3 regions of the Pseudazoarcus sp. NS36 genome follow, and region 3 is predicted to be linked to each of the others. Evidence: riboswitches for the same ligand, from Rfam matches in the RefSeq annotation. Region 3 holds a riboswitch; each other region holds the start of a gene.

Region 1 (5,625 bases), on a different contig from region 3:
AAGAAGAACGGGAAGAAATGAGCATGGAAGGCTTGATCGTGACCACCGAGCATTTGCGCACCATCCCGGGCGGGGGCCGCAAGCCGGGATACTGCCTGCCGGCCTCGCGCGCCTTCTGTGCCGCGCACGGGCTGTGCTGGCGCACCTTCGTGCGCGAGGGCCTGCCGGCCGAGGTGCTGCTGGCCACCGGCGACGCGCTCGCCATTGCGCTGGTCGAGCATGCCCGCGCCTGCGAGGAGGCACACGATGGGCAGTAGCAAGAAGGTCACCGTCGGGTACCGGTACTTCGCGGACGTGCTGATGGGCTTCTCGCGCATGCCGTGCGACGCGTGGCGCGCCATCAAGATCGGCGGCCGCGAGGCCTGGAGCGGCAACCTGACCGGCAACGGCGTCATCGACATCAACAAGCCCAACCTGTTCGGCGGAGACGCTGGCGCGGGCGGCGTGGTGGGCAAACTGCACGTGATGTTCGGCGCGCCGGACCAGGCGCGCAACAGCGCGGTGGTGGCGGCCTTCGGGCCGCTGACGAGTGCGCTGCGCCACGTCAATACGGCCTTCTTCACCGGCCAGCTGTGCGCCATCAACCCCTACCCGGAGCCGTGGATGGTGCAGCGGACCACCATCCTCAAGGGCTGGCAGAACGACGAGGCGTGGTATCCCGCGCGGGCAGTGGTGGCCCCCGACGGGTTGCCTGTGCCGGCGATGAACCCCGCCCACATCCTGGTCAAGGCCATGACGCTGCGCGACGTGGGCGGCGGCCAGCCGATGAGCCGTCTCGATCTGGACGGCAGTTTCACCGCTGCGGCCGATGCGCTGCATGCCGAGGGCTTCGGGCTGTGCCTGCGCTGGAACACGCGGGTGAGCGTGGGCGAGTTCCTGCAACAGGTGTGCGACCACATTGCCGCCAGCCTGTATGTGTCGCGCCGCACCGGTCTGGTAACGCTCGCGCTGGCCCGCGGGGATTACGATGTCGATGATCTGGCGTTGTTTACCTTCGAGACGGGGCTGCTCGAAATTGAGGAGGCCGACAGTCCGGCCGGCGCGGGCGCGGTGAATGAGGTCGTGGTCGAGTGGCGCGATCCGGTGACCAACGAGACGCGCTCGACCGGCTGGCGCAACACGGCGGCCATCGCCGCCTACGGTCGGCGCAGCGAAACCATCCAGATGCCGGGCCTGCCCACGGCGCAGCTTGCCGCCCGGGTGGCCGCCCGCGAGGGCGAGCTGCGCGGCTCGGGCCTCAAGCGTTACAAGCTGGCCTTTGACCGGCGTGCGCGCGACATTACGCCGGCTGGCGTGTTCAGGATTTCCGCGCCGCAGCTGGGCATCGGCGAGGTGGTGCTGCGGGCGGTCAAGGTCGAGGACGGCGGGCTCGAAGACGGCGTGATCCGCATCACCGCCGTGCAGGACGTCTTCGGGATGGACAGCACTACCTATGTGGGCGTGCAGGAAAGCACCCACGTGATTCCTGACCGCAGTGCGGTGCCACCGGCCGCGCGGGCGCTACTTGAGGCCAACTGGCGCGAGTTGGCCGCGCGGCTGAGTGCTCAGGATCTGGCTGCAATCGATGACAACAGCAGCGCCATGACGTCGGTGGCGGCCCGACCCACGCCGCTCGCATTCAATTACACCCTGCTGGCGCGCGTGGGCAGCAACCCGTTTGAGGCGGTGGGTACCGGGGAATGGTGCCCTTCGGCCGTGCTCGCCGCACCGGTCGGGGTGATGGCCGAGGCCATGATCATCGTCTCGGGGCTGGACCTGGACCTCGTTGAGCCGGGCGAAGCGGCGCTGCTCGGCACCGAATGGTGCCGCGTTGAGGCCATTGACCCGGCCGCAGGCACGCTCACGCTGGCGCGTGGTTGCGCGGACACGCCGCCGCGGCCGTGGCCGGCCGGCACGCGCGTCTGGTTTACCGATGCCGGCGCACTGGCCGTTGAACAGGAGTACCTGAGCGAGACCGTCAACGCCAAATTCCTGACCCATACCAGTTCCGATTCGCTCGACGAGGCGCTGGCAAACATCGACAGCATTACCCTGACCAACCGCCAGGCCAAGCCCTACGCGCCCGGCCGCCTGCGGCTCAACGGGCAGGCCTATCCGACCGCGCTGGAGGCCGAGGCGCTGCAGATCGAGTGGGCGCACCGCAACCGGGTGCAGCAGGCTGACCAGCTCATCGATGAGGCGCTGGGTAGCGTCACACCGGAAGACGGCACGACCTATACCGTAGTGGTCGAACAGCCGCCCGGCACCGTCTTTGCCACCCAGACCGGGATCACCGGCACCGCCGCCGCGCCCGTGGCGCCGGCCAGCGGCACCGTGCGCGTGAGCGTTACCGCCCACCGCGACGGGCTGGCGTCCTGGTCGGCCGCGCGCCACGACTTTGACTGGACCTACATCGCCCCCACCTTCGCGGAGCGCCTGCCCACCGCCTTCTCCCAGAGCAGCGTCTACGGCGCCCTGACCGCCACCACCACCAACATGCGAGACGGCGACGGCGCCACCGGCGCCGGCACGGCCAGCACCGGGTGGATCGAAGCGGATCTGGGCGCCCCGGCGGCTGTGTCGCGCGTGCTCGTGGCCGGCGGCAACATGCCCGGCTGGGGCGCCGTTGCAACCTACCTCAACACCGCGACGCTGCAGTACTACGACGGGGCGAACTGGGTCACCGTGCTGACCATCTCAGGCGTGACCGACAGCGGCGCGAATCGCGAGAAGGCTTTTGACTTTACCGAGGTCGTGGCCCAGCGCTGGCGGCTGTACAAGACCGTCTATCTGGCAACGACCGAGTTCCGCCTGTTCGGGGCGGTGTGAAAGACGGGCGGCGTGCCTAGGTGTTAGCGCACCTCGACACGCCCCCAACCTGCAGACAGGGGCTGCAAGCCAGGCAAGGCCCGCCGCTCTCGCGAGAGCGTGCCAAGCCTACCATTTGAAAAGGGCTTGCAATGGATGAAATACGCTGCGGCAACTGCCGTCGACTGCTCGGCCGTGGCCAGGCGGTGAAGCTGCAAATCAAGTGCCCGCGCTGCGGGTGCATGAATCAGTTCTTTGATAACCCGAAGGCCATCGAGCCTCCCCCTCGCGCGACGCGATCGCCGGACAAAGGAGAGCAACATGGCAGGCCCAATCATCCCCTGGATCGGCGGTAAGCGCCGCCTCGCAAAGCACATCATCCCGGTGATGCCAGCGCACACTTGCTACGTCGAACCATTCGCGGGCGGCGCCGCACTGTATTTCATGAAGCCCCCGGTCAAGGCCGAGGTGCTCAACGACATCAACGGCGACCTCGTCAATCTGTACCGCGTCGTGAAGCACCACCTCGACGCCTTCGTTCAGGAGTTCCGGTGGTCGCTGACCAGCCGGCAGATGTTCGACTGGGCAAAGCATGCCGCACCCGCCACCCTGACCGACATACAGCGCGCCGCTCGGTTCTACTATCTTCAGCGCCTGGCATTCGGCGCCAAGATATCCGGGCAGACATTCGGCACCGCCACCACGGCCGGGGCGCGGTTCAACCTGACTCGGGTTGAGGAGGATCTGTCGGCAGCGCACCTCCGGCTGTCACAGACCACCATCGAGCACCTTCCGTGGGCGGTCTGCATCGAGCGATACGACCGCCCACACACGCTGTTCTACCTCGACCCCCCGTACTGGGGAACCGAGGGTTACGGCGTCGAGTTCGGCCTCGACAACTATCAGCGGATGGCCGAGGTGGCCAAGTCGATCAAGGGCCGCATGCTCATTTCCGTCAACGACATCCCCGAGATGCACCGGGCGTTCGCCGGCCTGCACATCGAGCGCCTGGCCATCCGCTACACAGTCGGAGGCAACGGACGGTCGGGCACGTCGAGCGAGCTGCTCATACGCAACTGGTAGACGAGCAAACGACAAGGCCGGCATCAGCCGGCCTTTCGTGTCGCGCAAAATTCTTGTGTACTGTGCAACTCACGGCGCGGCCATTTATCTCGCTTCACGAGCCGCATTTATCGCGGCGCGCTTTATTCGGCTCTGCCGTGCTGACCATCACCGCCCGCCCGGACAGGCACAGCACGCGCGCGCCGGTCAGCAAGTCCTCGGCAAACAGTTGCGCTTCCACGGTTACCGAACGCTCGCCCACGCGTTCAACCCGCCCCAGGCATTCGGTCAGGCTGCCGGCGGGTACCGGCGCATGAAACTGCAACTCGCGCAGCGAGGCCGTCACCAGAGGCCCGCGCAGCGCCTTGCTGCCCAGGATGAAGGCCAGCTTGTCGAGCATCGACAAGGCCGCGCCGCCAAACAGTGTGCCATGGTGATTGCATTGATCCGGCAACACCAGATCGGTCAGGGAAAGCGTCAGGGGAGAAGACATGAAAGGCTCCGGTTGAAGGCGGAGCCGCAAACGGGAACGCGCGCTCCCACGCAAGCGTGGCAACGCAGCCTTCTCGCCAGGGACACCCCGCCCGAACGTGGTTGAAGAATGGCTCCGGGCAGGTCTCCTGACTCTCGGCTTCGCGTTGCACGCCGCCTTCCCGGAAGCTTCCAGTGGCAGATTGGCGTACGACTTGCCGATTACAGTTGCGGGGGCAGTTCCGGCTTGCGGGCGAAGTGCCCGTCACCGGATTCTCTTTTCATGCCCGCCGTGACGGCGGGCAACCTCGGAGTGGCGCAGATCATACCGGGTTGGAGTGCGCGGAGGGTTTTGTCGCACTTGTCTTGCAGGAGCCGTATTTCCGGAGACTTCCCGTAGGATGGTCCGGGCAAGCCGGGGTAAGGCGCCGCAACGGTATGGCAGGCGCCGGAGAAGTTTGGGCGATTGTTCGGATTGAAGCGTGCAACCGTCGGTAGGTCTTTGGCGACTCTGTGCACCTGTTCAGCGGGCTTGGCTCAGTGTCATCCGTTTCAGAGGTTGGTAGTGAAAAAGAAAATAATGACCAGGGTGTTGAAGAGCTCTTTCCGCGAGCCCTTCTGCAGAAACTTTGCCTACAACTACCTCCTCCGCAAGAACTCGGAGCACGCATCCTCCCGCGGTCATCGCATGGCTGTGTACGCCAACGACCTGATCGGGCTGTTCATCTACCTGAACGGTGTGCACGAAAAGGATGAAATCGAAGATCTCCTGCAGCTCATGGCTCTACTTGAGATCGATCTTTCTGCCGCTTCCGTGATCGACGCCGGAGCGAACATCGGAAACCATTCACTTGAGTTCGCCAGGCATTTCGCGAAGGTGCATGCCTTTGAGCCCAATCCGCATACATTCAAGTTGCTGAGCTTCAATGCCGGCTTCCGCCCGAACATTGCGGTGTTCAACCATGGGCTGTCAGACCAGGAAGAGGTCTTGCTGCTGTCGGAAAACATCGTGAATTACGGCGGGTCTTCGGCCGTACTGCCGGTCGACAGCGACTCTCGGGTACGAATTGAAGTCAAACGGCTGGACGATGTTGCGGAAGGGATCCGTGACGTCAGCCTGATCAAGATCGATGTAGAAGGCATGGAGCTCAATGTGCTGAAGGGCGCGGTCGAGACGATCCGCTTGCATCAGCCGATCATTGCCTTTGAACAGCACTCAACAGCGTTTATTGAAGGCGGAGAGACCGCCTCCATAAAATTCCTCAGAAGCCTTGGCTACGAGATGTGCGTGATCGAAACGGATCG
Region 2 (6,583 bases), on a different contig from region 3:
CCATCTCGGCCGAGGATTCGCCGCCCGGCGCGCGAAAGCCGAAGGGGTCGTCGGCCCAGGCGTCGATGGCGCTGCCGAGCGTGTCGTAGCGCTGCAGTTCCCACTCGCCGAAGTGCATCTCGGCCAGCCGCGCGTCGATGCGCGGCGTGCCGATGGCCTCGGCCAGCAGGCGCGCGCGGGCGAGCGGGCTGGCGTGCAGTTCGAACGCTTCCGGCAGCAGTGGCGCGAGCCGTTGCGCGGCCACCTCGACCGGCTCGGCCAGCCCGATATCGCTGGAGCCGTAACAAGTGCCGGGCGTGATGTCCGGGCGCGGGTGTCGGATCAGATGGAGTTCCATGTCGCCAGAATCGTCAGGTAGCAGGCCAGTTCGGTGAGTTGCTGTGCAGCGCCCAGGCAGTCGCCGGTGTAGCCGCCGAGCCGGCGCTGGAACAGGCGCGCGCAGTACAGCGTGACCAGCGCAACAACGATGGCGGTGAGCAGGGCCGTCGGCACGCCAAGCAGCAGCAGCGGCAGGCTGCCAGTCCCGGCGGCAATCGTCAGTTCGCGGCGCGAGAGCTGGCGTGCCAGTGGCTTGGCTTTGGAGAGTTCGTCCTCGCGCACGTACTCCAGCGTGTGGATCAGGCTGGTCGAGGCTAGCCGCGAGAACGCATGTGCGGCAATCAGCGCGGCGGCCAGCGCCCACGCGCCGTGCCCGGCCAGCCCGACCAGCGCCGCGGCCTTTGCGAGCAGCATCAGCACCAGCCCGACCGCGCCATAGGTGCCGATGCGCGAGTCCTTCATGATGGTCAGCACCTGCAGGCGCTCCCAGCCGCCACCGAGGCCGTCGCAGGCGTCGGCCCAGCCGTCTTCGTGGAAGGCGCCGGTCAGGCGGATGGTCACCGCCATCGACAGCACCACGGCCACCGTGGCCGGCAGTACGGTCATGGCCAGTGCTGCCGATGCCGCGCCGGCGATGCCGACCACCCAGCCGACCAGCGGGAAGTAGCGCGCCGCGTGGTTGAGGCGTTCGGGCGACCAGGGCACCCAGGCCGGCACCGGAATGCGCGTGAAGAAGCCGAGCGCGGTGAAGAACAGCTCCAGCTCTGCGCGCAGGCGGGGCGGTAGCTTCATGCGGGTTCGCGGCCCGAAACGCCGGCCGATTCGAAGCTTGCCATGTCGTTCAGAAAGGCCGCCGCGGCCTGCAGCAGCGGGAAGGCCAGCGCCGCGCCCGAACCTTCGCCCAGCCGCATGCCGAGGTCGAGCAGCGGCTCTACGCCAAGGTGGGCGAGTTGCTGCGCGTGGCCGGCCTCATCCGAGCAGTGGGCGAACACGCAGTAGTCGAGCACCTCGGGCACGATGCCCTGCGCCGCGAGCAGCGCGGCGGTGACGATGAAGCCGTCGACGACGATGACCATGCGCTTTTCGGCGGCGCCGAGCATGGCGCCGGCCATCATCGCGATCTCGAAGCCGCCGTATTGCATCAATGCGTCATACGGGTTGGTCGGGCGGCCGCCGCGCCTCAAGGCCTGTTCGAGCAAAGCACGTTTGCGTATCACGCCGGCATCATCCAGCCCGGCGCCGCGGCCGGTGATGCGCTCCAGCGGCAGGCCGGTGAGGCAGTGCGTCAGCAGCGAGGCCGAAGCCGTGTTGCCGATGCCCATCTCGCCCAGGCCGAGCGCATTGCTGCCGGCCGCCGCGGCCTGGTGGGCGAGCTGGCGACCACGCTCCAGTGCGGCTTCGAGGACCTCCGGTTCGATGGCGCGGGTTTCAAGGTAGTTGGCCGTGCCGTGCGCGAGCTTGGCGTCGATCAGCCCTTCGCGCGGGCCAAAATTGTGCGCCACGCCGGCGTCCACCACCGACAGCTGCAGCCCGGCCAGCCGCGAGAACACGTTGATGGCCGCACCGCCGGCGAGGAAGTTCTCGACCATCTGCCAGGTCACGTCCTGCGGGTAGGCCGAGATGCCGGCCTTGACTGCGCCATGGTCGCCAGCGAACACCAGCATCTGCGCATTGCACAGGCTCGGTTCGGTGGTGTTCTGGATCAGCCCGAGTTGCAGCGCCAGTCCCTCGATGCGGCCGAGCGCGCCGAGCGGTTTGGTCTTGGCGTCGATACGCGCCTGCAGGGCGGGGGCGAGACGGCGGTCGAGTGGCAGGATCTCGAAGGGCATGGTGGTCGGCGTTGGGGGGTGAAGCGGCGGATGGTAGCACCGGCCGCTGCCGGCTCACGATGCGGCGGGCCTTGTCCGCATGCCTGCAGGGGGAGTAAAAGACGTGCTCTTCGAACGGGCTGCGACGCAGGCACACACATGAACGACGATCACGGCAACAGCCATCGTTTCAACGACGCCGAGCGGCAGGGCGTATATCGCGCCATCTTCGAGCGTCGCGACGTGCGCGCGCAGTTCCGCCCCGACCCCTTGCCGGACGAGGTGCTGGCCCGCCTGCTGGCGGCCGCGCATCACGCGCCGTCGGTGGGTTTCATGCAGCCCTGGGATTTCGTGGTGGTCACCGACCGCGCCGTGCGTCAGCGCGTGAAGGACGGCTTTGACCGCGAGAACGCCCGCGCCGCTACGCTGCATGAAGGCGAGCGCGGCTTGCTGTACCGCCGCCTCAAGCTCGAAGGCATTCTGGAAACGCCGCTCAACCTGTGCATCACCTGCGACCGCAAGCGTGGCGGCACCCATGTGCTGGGTCGCAGCAGCATGCTCGACACCGATCTGTTCAGCACCTGTCTGGCGGTGCAGAACCTGTGGCTGGCGGCGCGCGCCGAGGGCGTCGGGGTGGGCTGGGTCAGCATCATCGACCCGGACGAGCTGGCCGGACTGCTGGGCCTGCCCGACGGCGTCTATCCGCTGGCCTATCTGTGTCTGGGCTATGTGGATGAATTTCTGACCGAACCCGAGCTGGCGCGGGCCGGCTGGCGCCAGCGGCTGGACCTGCGCTCGCTGGTGCACCGCGATGGCTGGGGTGGCGGACTGGCGCAGGACGATCCGTTGCGGTCCGCCCTGGATGCGCTGAAAGTCAGCCCTTGAGGCTCAGCGGCAGTCCTGCCGCAATGAAGCTGACCTTGTCGCAGCCTGCTGCCACGGCCTGATTGAGCCAGCCGGCTTCATCGCGAAAGCGTCGGCCCAGAGGGGTTTCCGGCACTAGGCCGAGGCCGGTCTCGTTGGCCACCAGCAGCACCGTTCCTGGCAGCGTGGGCAGCAATGCCAGCAGCGCGTCGCGCTCGCGCGCCAGTGCGGGCTCGTTCGCGCTGGTGCCATCGCCGAGCAGGTTGGCGAGCCACAGCGTCAGGCAGTCGACGATCACCACGCGCCCCTCGGCGGCTTCGTTCTGCAGGGCATTGGCCAGTGCCAGCGGCGCCTCGACGGTGCGCCAGTCGGCGGGCCGATCGGTCTGATGGCGGCGGATCCGCTCGGCCATCTCATCGTCCAGCGCTTCGCCCGTAACGATGACGCTGACGGGCCCGCCATGGGCGCGGGCGAGCTGTTCGGCGTGGCGGCTCTTGCCCGAACGGGCGCCGCCGAGAATCAGATGGGAACTCATGCAGGCTCAAGTGGTCGCGGCGTTTCAGGCTATCATGCGCGCTCGCCCCACGAGGGGCGAACGTGTTTCAGGTGCCTGACAGCAGTTCATGCTCGAAGGGTAAACGGGAAACAGGTGAGCGACGGATGCCTCCGCGCGATGCCTGTGCTGCCCCCGCAACGGTAAGTGGAAGCAAGGCGCGTCAAAATGCCACTGGACTACGGTCCGGGAAGGCGATGCGTCGGACGATGCAGTGTCGTCCAGCCCATGAGCCCGGATACCGGCCTGCCACACATCGGCGAAGTTCCGCGGGGTGGCGGCGCGACCTGTTTGACCCGGTTTGCTCACTCCCTGGATCTTCGGTTTTGTTCTGGTTCTGCCGCGCGGGGACGCACGGCTGGCCGTCAGGGAGTTGTCCATGCAGTTCAAGATCAAGCTCGCCGCGCTCGCGGTGGCCTCCGTATTTCCGTTTTCCGTTTCCGCCGAAGAGCGTTCCACCAAACTCGACCCGGTGCTGGTGACCGCAACGGGCGTCGAGATGGCCGACGTCGACGCACCCTACGCCTCCGAGGTGCACACCCGCCGCGACATTGAACGTTCCGGCGCCGCCACGCTGGCCGAATACCTGTCGCGCTATTCCTCGGTGAACGTCATGCCTAACTTCGGCAACCGTTTCACGCCGGCCATCGACATGCGTGGCTACGGCATCGGAGATGGCTACCAGAACATCGTCGTGAGCGTGAATGGCCGCCGCCTGAACAACATCGACATGGTGCCGCAGCTGCTCGGCTCGGTATCGCTGGGCGACATCGAGCGCATCGAGATCACCAAGGGCAGCGGCTCGGTGATGTACGGCGATGGCGCCATGGCCGGCACCATCCAGATCTACACACGTGCGCGCACCGGTGTGACGCTAGAAGGCTATGTCGGCAGCCATGGTGCGAGCGGGTTAAGCGCTTCCGCAGGCATCGACCTTGGACGTTTCGCGATCTCGGCCAGCGCCGAAAAGACCGATCACGACGGCTTCAGCAAGAAGGATGTGACCGGCCACCGCGATGAATCGGAGTCCGATTCGTGGCAGCTCAGCCTCAGCGGCAAGCCGGTGGACCGCTTGCGCTTGAGCTTTGATGCGGGCAAGACGCGCATCGACACGCGCTACCCAGGTGACCTGACTCAGGCGCAGTTTGACGAAGACCCTGCGCAGTACAACGATACGCCTAACCCCTTCACCCTTGTCCCTGACCCCTACACCCAGCAGGATTTCAACTCCGACTACTGGCAGGCCGGCGCTGAGTTCGACCTTAGCCGTGAGCTGACGCTGAGCCTGCGCCACTCGCGCGAGGATAAGGAGTCGGTGTTCGCCTCCGGTTTCGCGTCCGATTACGACTATGACTCCACCGATGTGGCGCTGAAATTCCGCCGTGGCGGTCTGGCGCTGACGACTGGCTTGCAGGCCTTCGACGGTCGCCGCACCGGCAGCGACAACAAGACCGACAAGGACAACCTGGGCTGGTTCGTGCAGGGGCAGTACGAGTTCGACCGCTTCCTGGTTTCGGCCGGCTGGCGCAGTGAGCGCGTGAAGTACGCCTACCGCCCGGATGTCGGCGCGGCAGACAAGGATGACCACAAGCTGTCGGCCTGGGATATCGGCGTGAACTACCGCGTCGACGACGCGTGGTCGGTGTTCGCCAACTACAACTCGGCCTTCCAGGCGCCCGACGTGGACCGCTTTTTCGTCTGGGGCGGTGGCTTCAACGCCTTCATCGACCCGGCGCGCGTGCGCACGCTCAACGTCGGCTTCAACCACGTGACGCCCGCCAACCGCCTGAAGGTCACGGCTTTTCACGCGAAGCTGCATGACGAGATCTACTACAACGCCAACACCTTCACGAACACCAACATCGACCGTTCGCACAAGTACGGCATCGAGGTGCAGGACACCTGGCGCATCAACGAGCGCTTCACGGCCGGCGTGAACTACGCCTGGACGCGCGCGATCATTGATCGTGAGAACGACGGCGGTGGCGCCTTCAACGGCAAGAACCTGCCGGGCGTGTCGCGGCATTCGGCGGTGGTCTCGCTCAACGCCAAAGTCGGCGAGAATGGCAACCTCAACCTCTCGCACAGCTGGCGCAGCAAGGCCTACGCCTCGAATGACTTCGACAACAACAATGCGCAGAAGACGAAGGCCTACCACTCCACCGATGTCTCCTACCGCCATCGCGTCGCGCGCGACGTCGAGCTGTTCGCCTCGGTCAGCAATCTGTTCGAGCGCGAAAACGGCTTGTGGGTGCGCGACGACGCGGTTTATCCGGTCGACTTCACGCGTACGTGGCGAATCGGTGCGCGCGTCTCGTTCTGAGCCTGAGCAGGCGGCGTGCGTCTGATGTCCGGGCGCATCCGTCTGCGGATCATTCTTGCCGCGCTCGCGCTGTCCGGCGTGGGCGCGGTGCTGTGGGCGCTTACCGCCGGTGAGTTCGCCGTTACCCCGTTGGCCGCCATGGCTGCGCTGTTCGGCTCGGGCACGGGTATCGAATCCGATGTCGTGCGTCACTTGCGCCTGCCGCGCGCCATTGCCGTGTTTGCCTGCGGCGGCCTTCTGGCGCTGGCCGGTGCGCTGATGCAGGTGCTGCTGCGCAACCCGCTGGCGGACCCCTACATTCTCGGCATTTCCGGCGGCGCGGCGGTCGGCGCATTGTTCGCGATGATGATCGGCCTGGCGCCATGGATGGTCGACGGCGCGGCCTTCGCCGGAGCCCTGGGTGCCATGTTGCTGGTGTTCGGGCTGGCGCACGGCGATGGCTCGTGGACGCAGACGCGCTTGCTGCTCACCGGCGTGGTGGTGGCCGCCGGTTGCGGCGCGCTGGTGTCGCTGATGCTGTCACTCGCCACCGACACCCGCGTGTATTCCATGCTGTTCTGGTTGATGGGCGACGCCAGCGGTGCCACGCAACCTTGGCCGGCGCTGGTGGTGCTGGGCGTGGCGCTGGTGGTGCTGGCGCCGTTCGCGCGCGATCTCAACGTACTCTCTCGCGGTGAGGACGGCGCCCGTGCGCTGGGCGTGGATGTGCGCATGCTG
Region 3 (6,583 bases):
CGCGAAGCCAATACCCTGGCCTCCAAGTCCGCGGCGGGCGACATCAGCAGCATCGCCATGGAAATGAAGGTGCTGATCGAGCAGATGCGCGAACAGGTTCAGAACATCGAGTGAGGAGTGGCGGATGCCTGGAACCCTGATCATTATTACCGCCCCTTCGGGCGCCGGGAAAACCACCCTGGTGGGCGGTTTGCTCAAGCGCGACCCGCACGTCAGGCTGTCGGTCTCGTACACCACCCGCGCGCCGCGCGAGGGCGAGGTGGATGGGCAGCACTACCATTTCGTTGATATTTCGACCTTTCGGAACATGCGGGATAACGCGGAATTCCTTGAGTGGGCAGAGGTGCACGGCAACTATTACGGCACCTCGAAGGCCTGGATCCGCGAGCAGATTGAATCAGGCGACGACATCCTGCTGGAGATCGACTGGCAGGGCGCGCAGCAGGTGCGCAAGGCCTTCCCCGAGGCGGTCGGCGTGTTCGTTTTGCCACCGTCCTTCGAGGTGCTGGAGCAGCGCCTGCGTGGGCGTGGCACGGATCCCGACGACGTGATTGCCCGGCGTTTGCTGGGTGCGCGTGGCGAGATGCGCCATGTGGGAGAGTTTGACTACGTTATACTCAATGATGTCCTCGAGGACGCCATTGGCGACCTCGTGGCCATCGTCCGCGCTTCGCGGCTGCGTTGTGCGCGGCAGCGGGCGCGGCATTCGCGTTACATTGAATTTCTTGAGCAGGATTGATCATGGCCCGTATTACCGTTGAAGATTGTCTGAAGCAGATCCCGAACCGCTTCCAGCTCACGCTGGCTGCCACTTTCCGTGCGCGTCAGCTCACGGTCGGCGCCAGCCCCATGATCGAGGCCGAGAAATACGGCAAGGAGAAGGCGACGGTCATCGCATTGCGCGAGATCGCCGACGGCAAGGTCGGGCTTGAGGTGCTCAACCGCGGCCAGGCCTGATTCTCCGGGGAGGGTTTTTGAACTCAGGGCATGCGAACGTAAGCGTTGACCGACACTGCCGGCGCAAGGCGGCAGTGTGCGCATGTATGCCCTGGTTGCAGCGGGGGTAGGCTCATGGCTATCGCGACCGATGTGGCCCCGCTGCCCAAGGAACCGTTCAGCCCCCCCTCGTCGAGCGTGCTGTCGCTTGATTTCGGCCGGCTCAAGGCCAAGCTCGAAACCTATCTGAAGTCCGAGGATATCGGCCTCATCGAGGCTGCCTACCATTTCTCGGCTGACGCCCATCAGGGCCAGTTCCGCAGCAGCGGTGACCCCTACATCTCGCACCCGGTTGCAGTCGCGGACATCATCGCCGACTGGCGGCTCGACGCGCAGGCGCTGATCGCAGCGCTCCTCCATGACGTAATGGAGGACACCCACATTTCCAAGCAGGAGATCGCCGGTCGTTTCGGCAAGGTCTCCGCCGAGCTGGTGGATGGCCTGTCCAAGCTCGACAAGGTCGAATTCCGCTCGCGCAAGGAAGCGCAGGCCGAGAACTTCCGCAAGATGCTGCTGGCCATGGCCAACGATCTGCGGGTGATCCTGATCAAGCTGGCCGACCGTCTGCACAACATGCGCACGCTCGACCACGTACGTCCGGACAAGCGTCGACGCATCGCCACCGAAACGCTCGACATCTACGCGCCGATCGCCAACCGGCTGGGCCTCAACACGCTCTACCGCGAGTTGCAGGAGCTGTCGTTCGAGCACAAGTACCCGATGCGTTTCCGTGTGCTCGACCGGGCTGTCAGGGCCGCGCGCGGCAACCGCCGCGAGGTCGTCGGCAAGGTGCTCAAGGCGCTGGAAGAACGCCTGCCGCAGTGGGGCATCGCCGCCGACATCTTCGGGCGCGAGAAGAACCTGTTCTCGATCTACCGCAAGATGGTCGAGAAGAACCTGTCGTTCTCGCAGGTGCTCGACATCTACGGCTTCCGCGTCATCGTGCCGGACGTGCAGACCTGCTATGTCGCCATCGGCGCGCTGCATTCGCTCTATAAACCGGTGCCGGGCAAGTTCAAGGACTACATCGCGATTCCCAAGGCCAACGGCTATCAGTCGCTGCACACGACGCTGATCGGCCCATTCGGCACGCCCATCGAAATCCAGGTGCGCACCGCCGAGATGCACCATATCGCCGATGCCGGCGTGGCCTCGCACTGGCTGTACAAGGACGACGAGAAGACCCTCACCGAGTTGGAGCAGCGCACGCACAACTGGCTGCAGTCGCTGCTGGAGTTGCAGCACACCTCGGCCGAGGCCACCGAGTTCCTCGAACACGTCAAGATCGACCTGTTCCCGGGTGAGGTCTATGTGTTCACGCCGCAGGGCAAGATCCTGTCCATGCCGCGCGGCTCGACGCCGGTGGACTTCGCCTACGCCGTGCACACCGACATCGGCAACCGTTGCGTAGCCTGCCGCATCAACGCCGATCTGATGCCGCTGCGCACCGAGCTGCACAACGGCGATCAGGTCGAGATCATCACCGCCGCGCACGCCAATCCTAACCCGGCCTGGCTGTCGTATGTGCGCACCGGCAAGGCGCGTGCGCAGATCCGTCACTTCCTGAAGAACGCCCACAATGAAGAGTCGGTTGCGCTGGGCGAGCGCCTGCTCAATCAGGCCCTGCGCCCGCATGGTCTGGCGCTGGGCCAGATCAGTACCTTCGCGTGGGACCGCTTCCTCAAGGATCGCGGGGTCAAGAGCAAGAAAGAGGTCTATTCCGAGATCGGTCTGGGCAAGCGCCTGCCGGTCATCGTCGCGCGCCGTCTGGTGCAGGCGCAGGAGCAGGAATCCGGCCGCCCCGACGTCATCAAGCCCAAGTCCATCTCGCCGATCCAGATCAGCGGTGCCGAAGGCATCGCGGTGCAGTTCGGCACCTGCTGCCAGCCGATTCCGGGCGACCCGATCATCGGTGTCATCCGCAAGGGCAAGGGGCTGGAAGTGCACCGCCACGACTGCACCGCGGTGGCCAAGGTGCGCGGCGACCGAGGCCGCTGGGTGGATGTCGAGTGGGAGCCGGCACACGAGCGTTCCTTCGAGGTCACGCTCAAGATCATCACGCGCGAAGGTCGCGGTGTTCTCGCGCGCGTTGCCAGCGCGATCGCCGAAGAAGACTGCAACATCCAGAACGTCACGATGGACAACGAGCAGGGCGTGTACATCGCGCTCAACATCACCATCCAGGTGCGTGACCGCATGCATCTGGCCACAGTGATGCGTGCAGTGCGTCGTGTTCCCGAAGTGATGCGCATCGGCCGCACCCGCAGCGACGGTAGCTTCGGCCGCAGCATGTAGTAGTTTTTTGCACACAACCTACTAGGGGTAGTGTGTAACCGCGCTTGACCTCCTCCGTTTCCGAATCCAGAATCCAATCCAGCTTCACGGTTGCCCGGCTCCACGGCCGGGCATGAAAAGGGAATCCGGTTCAATGCCGGAACTGCCCCCGCAACTGTAACCGGCGAGTCTGTCACCACCCCAAGCCACTGGGCCCTGCACTTCGGTGTATCCCCGGGAAGGCCGGCGACAGATCATGACCCGGAAGTCAGGAGACCTGCCGTGCTGCCACTTCCTTCAATGCAATCGGGGCGGGGTGCCCCGGCGAGGACATGGCTTACACCATCTCTCTTGTCCGTCCGACAACCGTATTCCGCCGCGCCTTGAGGCCGGCGGTTGCTGCGCGTTTGTCCGGAGCTCCCCGCACGACACTCCAGGAGCTCCCATGGACCGCCCTCAGCTAGACCTCTCCCTGCCACCCTTCAAGGTCATCCGCCGCAATGGTTCGGTGGTGGATTTCAATCCGGGCAAGATCGCCGTCGCCATGAGCAAGGCCTTTCTCGCGGTCGAGGGCGGTCATGGCGCGTCCTCGACGCGCGTACGTGATGTCGTCGGTCAGCTCACCGAGGTGGTGGTCGCCGCGCTGGTACGGCGCAAGCCTGATGGCGGCACCATCCACATCGAGGACATCCAGGATCAGGTCGAACTTGCGCTGATGCGGGGCGGTGAGCAGGAAGTGGCGCGCGCCTACGTGCTGTACCGCGAGAAGCGCTCCGCCGAGCGTGCGCTGGAAGCGCCGCGCAGTGCGCCCGAGCTGCATGTCGATATCGACGGTCGGCGTGAGCCGCTGGAGCGTGAGCGCCTGGTGCGCATCGTCGAGGAGGCCTGCATCGGTCTGGCCGATGTGACCGCGGCGCCGGTGGTGGATGCCGCCATGCGCGATCTATACGACGGCATGCCGCTGGGCGAGGTGCACAAGGCGCTGGTGCTGGCCGCGCGTGCGCTGATCGAACGCGAGCCGGGCTACAACTACGTCACTGCGCGCCTGCAGCTGCACCAGATCCGTCTCGAAGTGCTGGGCGAGGAAGTGGCGCAGAGTGACATGGCCGCGCGCTACGCCGAGGCCTTTCCGGCCTACGTGAAGATCGGCGTTGAGGCCGGTCTGCTCGATCCGCGACTGGCACAGTTCGATCTGGCCCGCATCTCGGCCGCGCTGGACGCTTCACGCGACCTGCAGTTCGGTTACCTCGGTCTGCAGACCTTGTATGACCGCTACTTCCTGCACGTCGACGAGCGCCGCATCGAGCTGCCGCAGTGCTTCTTCATGCGGGTCGCTATGGGTCTGGCAATCAGCGAGATCGACCGTGAAACGCGCGCCATCGAGTTCTACGAAGTGCTGTCGCGTTTCGACTTCATGAGCTCCACGCCGACGTTGTTCAACGCCGGCACCATGCACTCGCAACTGTCGTCGTGTTACCTCACCACCGTGTCCGACGACCTCGACGGCATTTTCCAGGCCATCAAGGAAAACGCCATGCTGCAGAAGTTCGCCGGCGGTCTGGGCAACGACTGGACGCCGGTGCGCTCACTGGGGAGCCGCATCAAGGGCACCAACGGCAAGAGCCAGGGCGTCATCCCGTTCCTGAAGGTCGTCAATGACACCGCCGTGGCGGTGAACCAGGGCGGCAAGCGCAAGGGCGCGGTGTGCGGCTATCTCGAGACCTGGCACCTCGACATCGAGGAATTCCTCGACCTGCGCAAGAACACCGGCGACGACCGCCGCCGCACGCACGACATGAACACCGCGCACTGGATTCCCGACCTCTTCATGAAGCGCGTGCGCGAAGACGGCCAATGGACGCTGTTCTCGCCGGCCGACGTGCCCGACCTGCACGACCTTTTCGGGCAGAAATTCGAAGCCGCCTACACCGCCTATGAAGCCAAGGCGGACGCCGGCGAAATCCGCCATCACAAGCGTGTGCCGGCCGTGCAACTGTGGCGCCGCATGCTGTCGATGCTGTTCGAGACCGGCCACCCGTGGATCACCTTCAAGGACCCGTGCAACCTGCGCTCGCCGCAGCAGCACGTCGGCGTGGTGCATAGCTCCAATCTGTGCACGGAAATCACGCTGAACACCTCGGACACCGAGATCGCCGTGTGCAACCTCGGCTCGGTGAACATGGTCGCGCACCTCAAGGATGGCCAGCTCGACCACGAGAAGCTGGCACGCACCATCAAGACCGCCATCCGCATGCTCGACAACGTCGTCGACATCAACTTCTACGCGGTCGGCAAGGCGCGCAATTCCAACCTGCGTCACCGCCCGGTCGGCATGGGCATCATGGGTTTCCAGGATTGCCTGCACAAACTGGGCATTGCCTACGCCTCGCAGGAAGCGGTCGACTTTGCAGACCGTTCGATGGAGGCCATCGCCTATCAGGCCTACAGCGCTTCCAACGAACTGGCGCGCGAGCGCGGCGCCTATTCGACCTTCCGCGGCAGCCTGTGGGACAAGGGCGTGCTGCCGCTCGATTCGGTCGACCTGCTGGAACGTGAGCGCGGTGTGCCGGTCGAGCTGGACCGCTCCAGCGCGCTCGACTGGGAGGGTCTGCGTGCCCGCATCACGCAGTACGGCATGCGCAACTCCAACTGCATCGCCATTGCCCCGACCGCGACCATCGCCAACATCGTCGGCGTGTCGGCCAGCATCGAGCCGGAGTACCGCAACCTGTACGTGAAATCCAACCTGTCGGGCGAATTCACGGTGGTCAATGAATCGCTGGTGGCCGAGCTCAAGGCGCGCGGCCTGTGGGACGAGGTCATGATCTCCGACCTCAAGTACTACGACGGCGCGCTGGGCAAGATCGACCGCGTACCCGAAGACCTGCGTGTGCTCTACGCCACGGCCTTCGAGATCGACACCGCGTGGATGGTGGAAGCCGCCGCGCGCCGCCAGAAGTGGATCGACCAGGCGCAGTCGCTGAACATCTATGTGGCCGGCGCCTCGGGCAAGAAGCTGCACGACACCTACATGCTGGCGTGGACGCGCGGCCTCAAGACCACCTACTACCTGCGTTCGCTGGGTGCGACTTCGGCCGAGAAATCCACCGGCAGCGGTGGGGAGCTGAACGCCGTAGCGGCCACCGTTGCGGCGGTCGCTACCGCCCAGGTCGGTGAGCCCAAGTTCTGCGCCATCGACGATCCTGACTGCGAAGCCTGCCAGTAAGCCGCTCTGCACACGCCACAAGACAAGGACAAGACATGCTCGATTTTGAAGACAACATCGCCGCCGCGCCGGCTACGCCGCAAGCCC

Evidence for each region. A riboswitch is a leader RNA that binds a small molecule or an ion and turns the genes downstream of it on or off. The one in region 3 is predicted to bind cobalamin.
Region 1: linked by a shared signal. The riboswitch ahead of AC6H0R_RS13860 (acyl-CoA thioesterase) and the one ahead of AC6H0R_RS05395 (ribonucleoside-diphosphate reductase subunit alpha) in region 3 are both predicted to bind cobalamin.
Region 2: linked by a shared signal. The riboswitch ahead of AC6H0R_RS05095 (TonB-dependent receptor) and the one ahead of AC6H0R_RS05395 (ribonucleoside-diphosphate reductase subunit alpha) in region 3 are both predicted to bind cobalamin.

Annotation. Positions count from the first base shown of each region.
Region 1 covers NZ_BAAKJA010000009.1:303-5,927, reverse strand. Annotated here, with positions in the region: gene AC6H0R_RS13885 (hypothetical protein) at 1-21, shown strand, start outside; gene AC6H0R_RS13880 (hypothetical protein) at 24-257, shown strand; gene AC6H0R_RS13875 (hypothetical protein) at 247-2,808, shown strand; gene AC6H0R_RS13870 (Com family DNA-binding transcriptional regulator) at 2,940-3,143, shown strand; gene AC6H0R_RS13865 (DNA adenine methylase) at 3,109-3,870, shown strand; gene AC6H0R_RS13860 (acyl-CoA thioesterase) at 3,965-4,342, opposite strand; cobalamin riboswitch at 4,443-4,647, opposite strand; gene AC6H0R_RS13855 (FkbM family methyltransferase) at 4,886-5,625, shown strand, end outside.
Region 2 covers NZ_BAAKJA010000002.1:405,461-412,043, reverse strand. Annotated here, with positions in the region: gene cobC (alpha-ribazole phosphatase family protein) at 1-337, opposite strand, end outside; gene AC6H0R_RS05115 (adenosylcobinamide-GDP ribazoletransferase) at 322-1,092, opposite strand; gene cobT (nicotinate-nucleotide--dimethylbenzimidazole phosphoribosyltransferase) at 1,107-2,147, opposite strand; gene bluB (5,6-dimethylbenzimidazole synthase) at 2,286-3,011, shown strand; gene cobU (bifunctional adenosylcobinamide kinase/adenosylcobinamide-phosphate guanylyltransferase) at 3,001-3,525, opposite strand; cobalamin riboswitch at 3,578-3,807, shown strand; gene AC6H0R_RS05095 (TonB-dependent receptor) at 3,923-5,866, shown strand; gene AC6H0R_RS05090 (FecCD family ABC transporter permease) at 5,891-6,583, shown strand, end outside.
Region 3 covers NZ_BAAKJA010000003.1:34,772-41,354, reverse strand. Annotated here, with positions in the region: gene AC6H0R_RS05415 (YicC/YloC family endoribonuclease) at 1-114, shown strand, start outside; gene gmk (guanylate kinase) at 125-739, shown strand; gene rpoZ (DNA-directed RNA polymerase subunit omega) at 742-957, shown strand; gene AC6H0R_RS05400 (RelA/SpoT family protein) at 1,072-3,291, shown strand; cobalamin riboswitch at 3,362-3,569, shown strand; gene AC6H0R_RS05395 (ribonucleoside-diphosphate reductase subunit alpha) at 3,716-6,496, shown strand; gene AC6H0R_RS05390 (ribonucleotide-diphosphate reductase subunit beta) at 6,532-6,583, shown strand, end outside.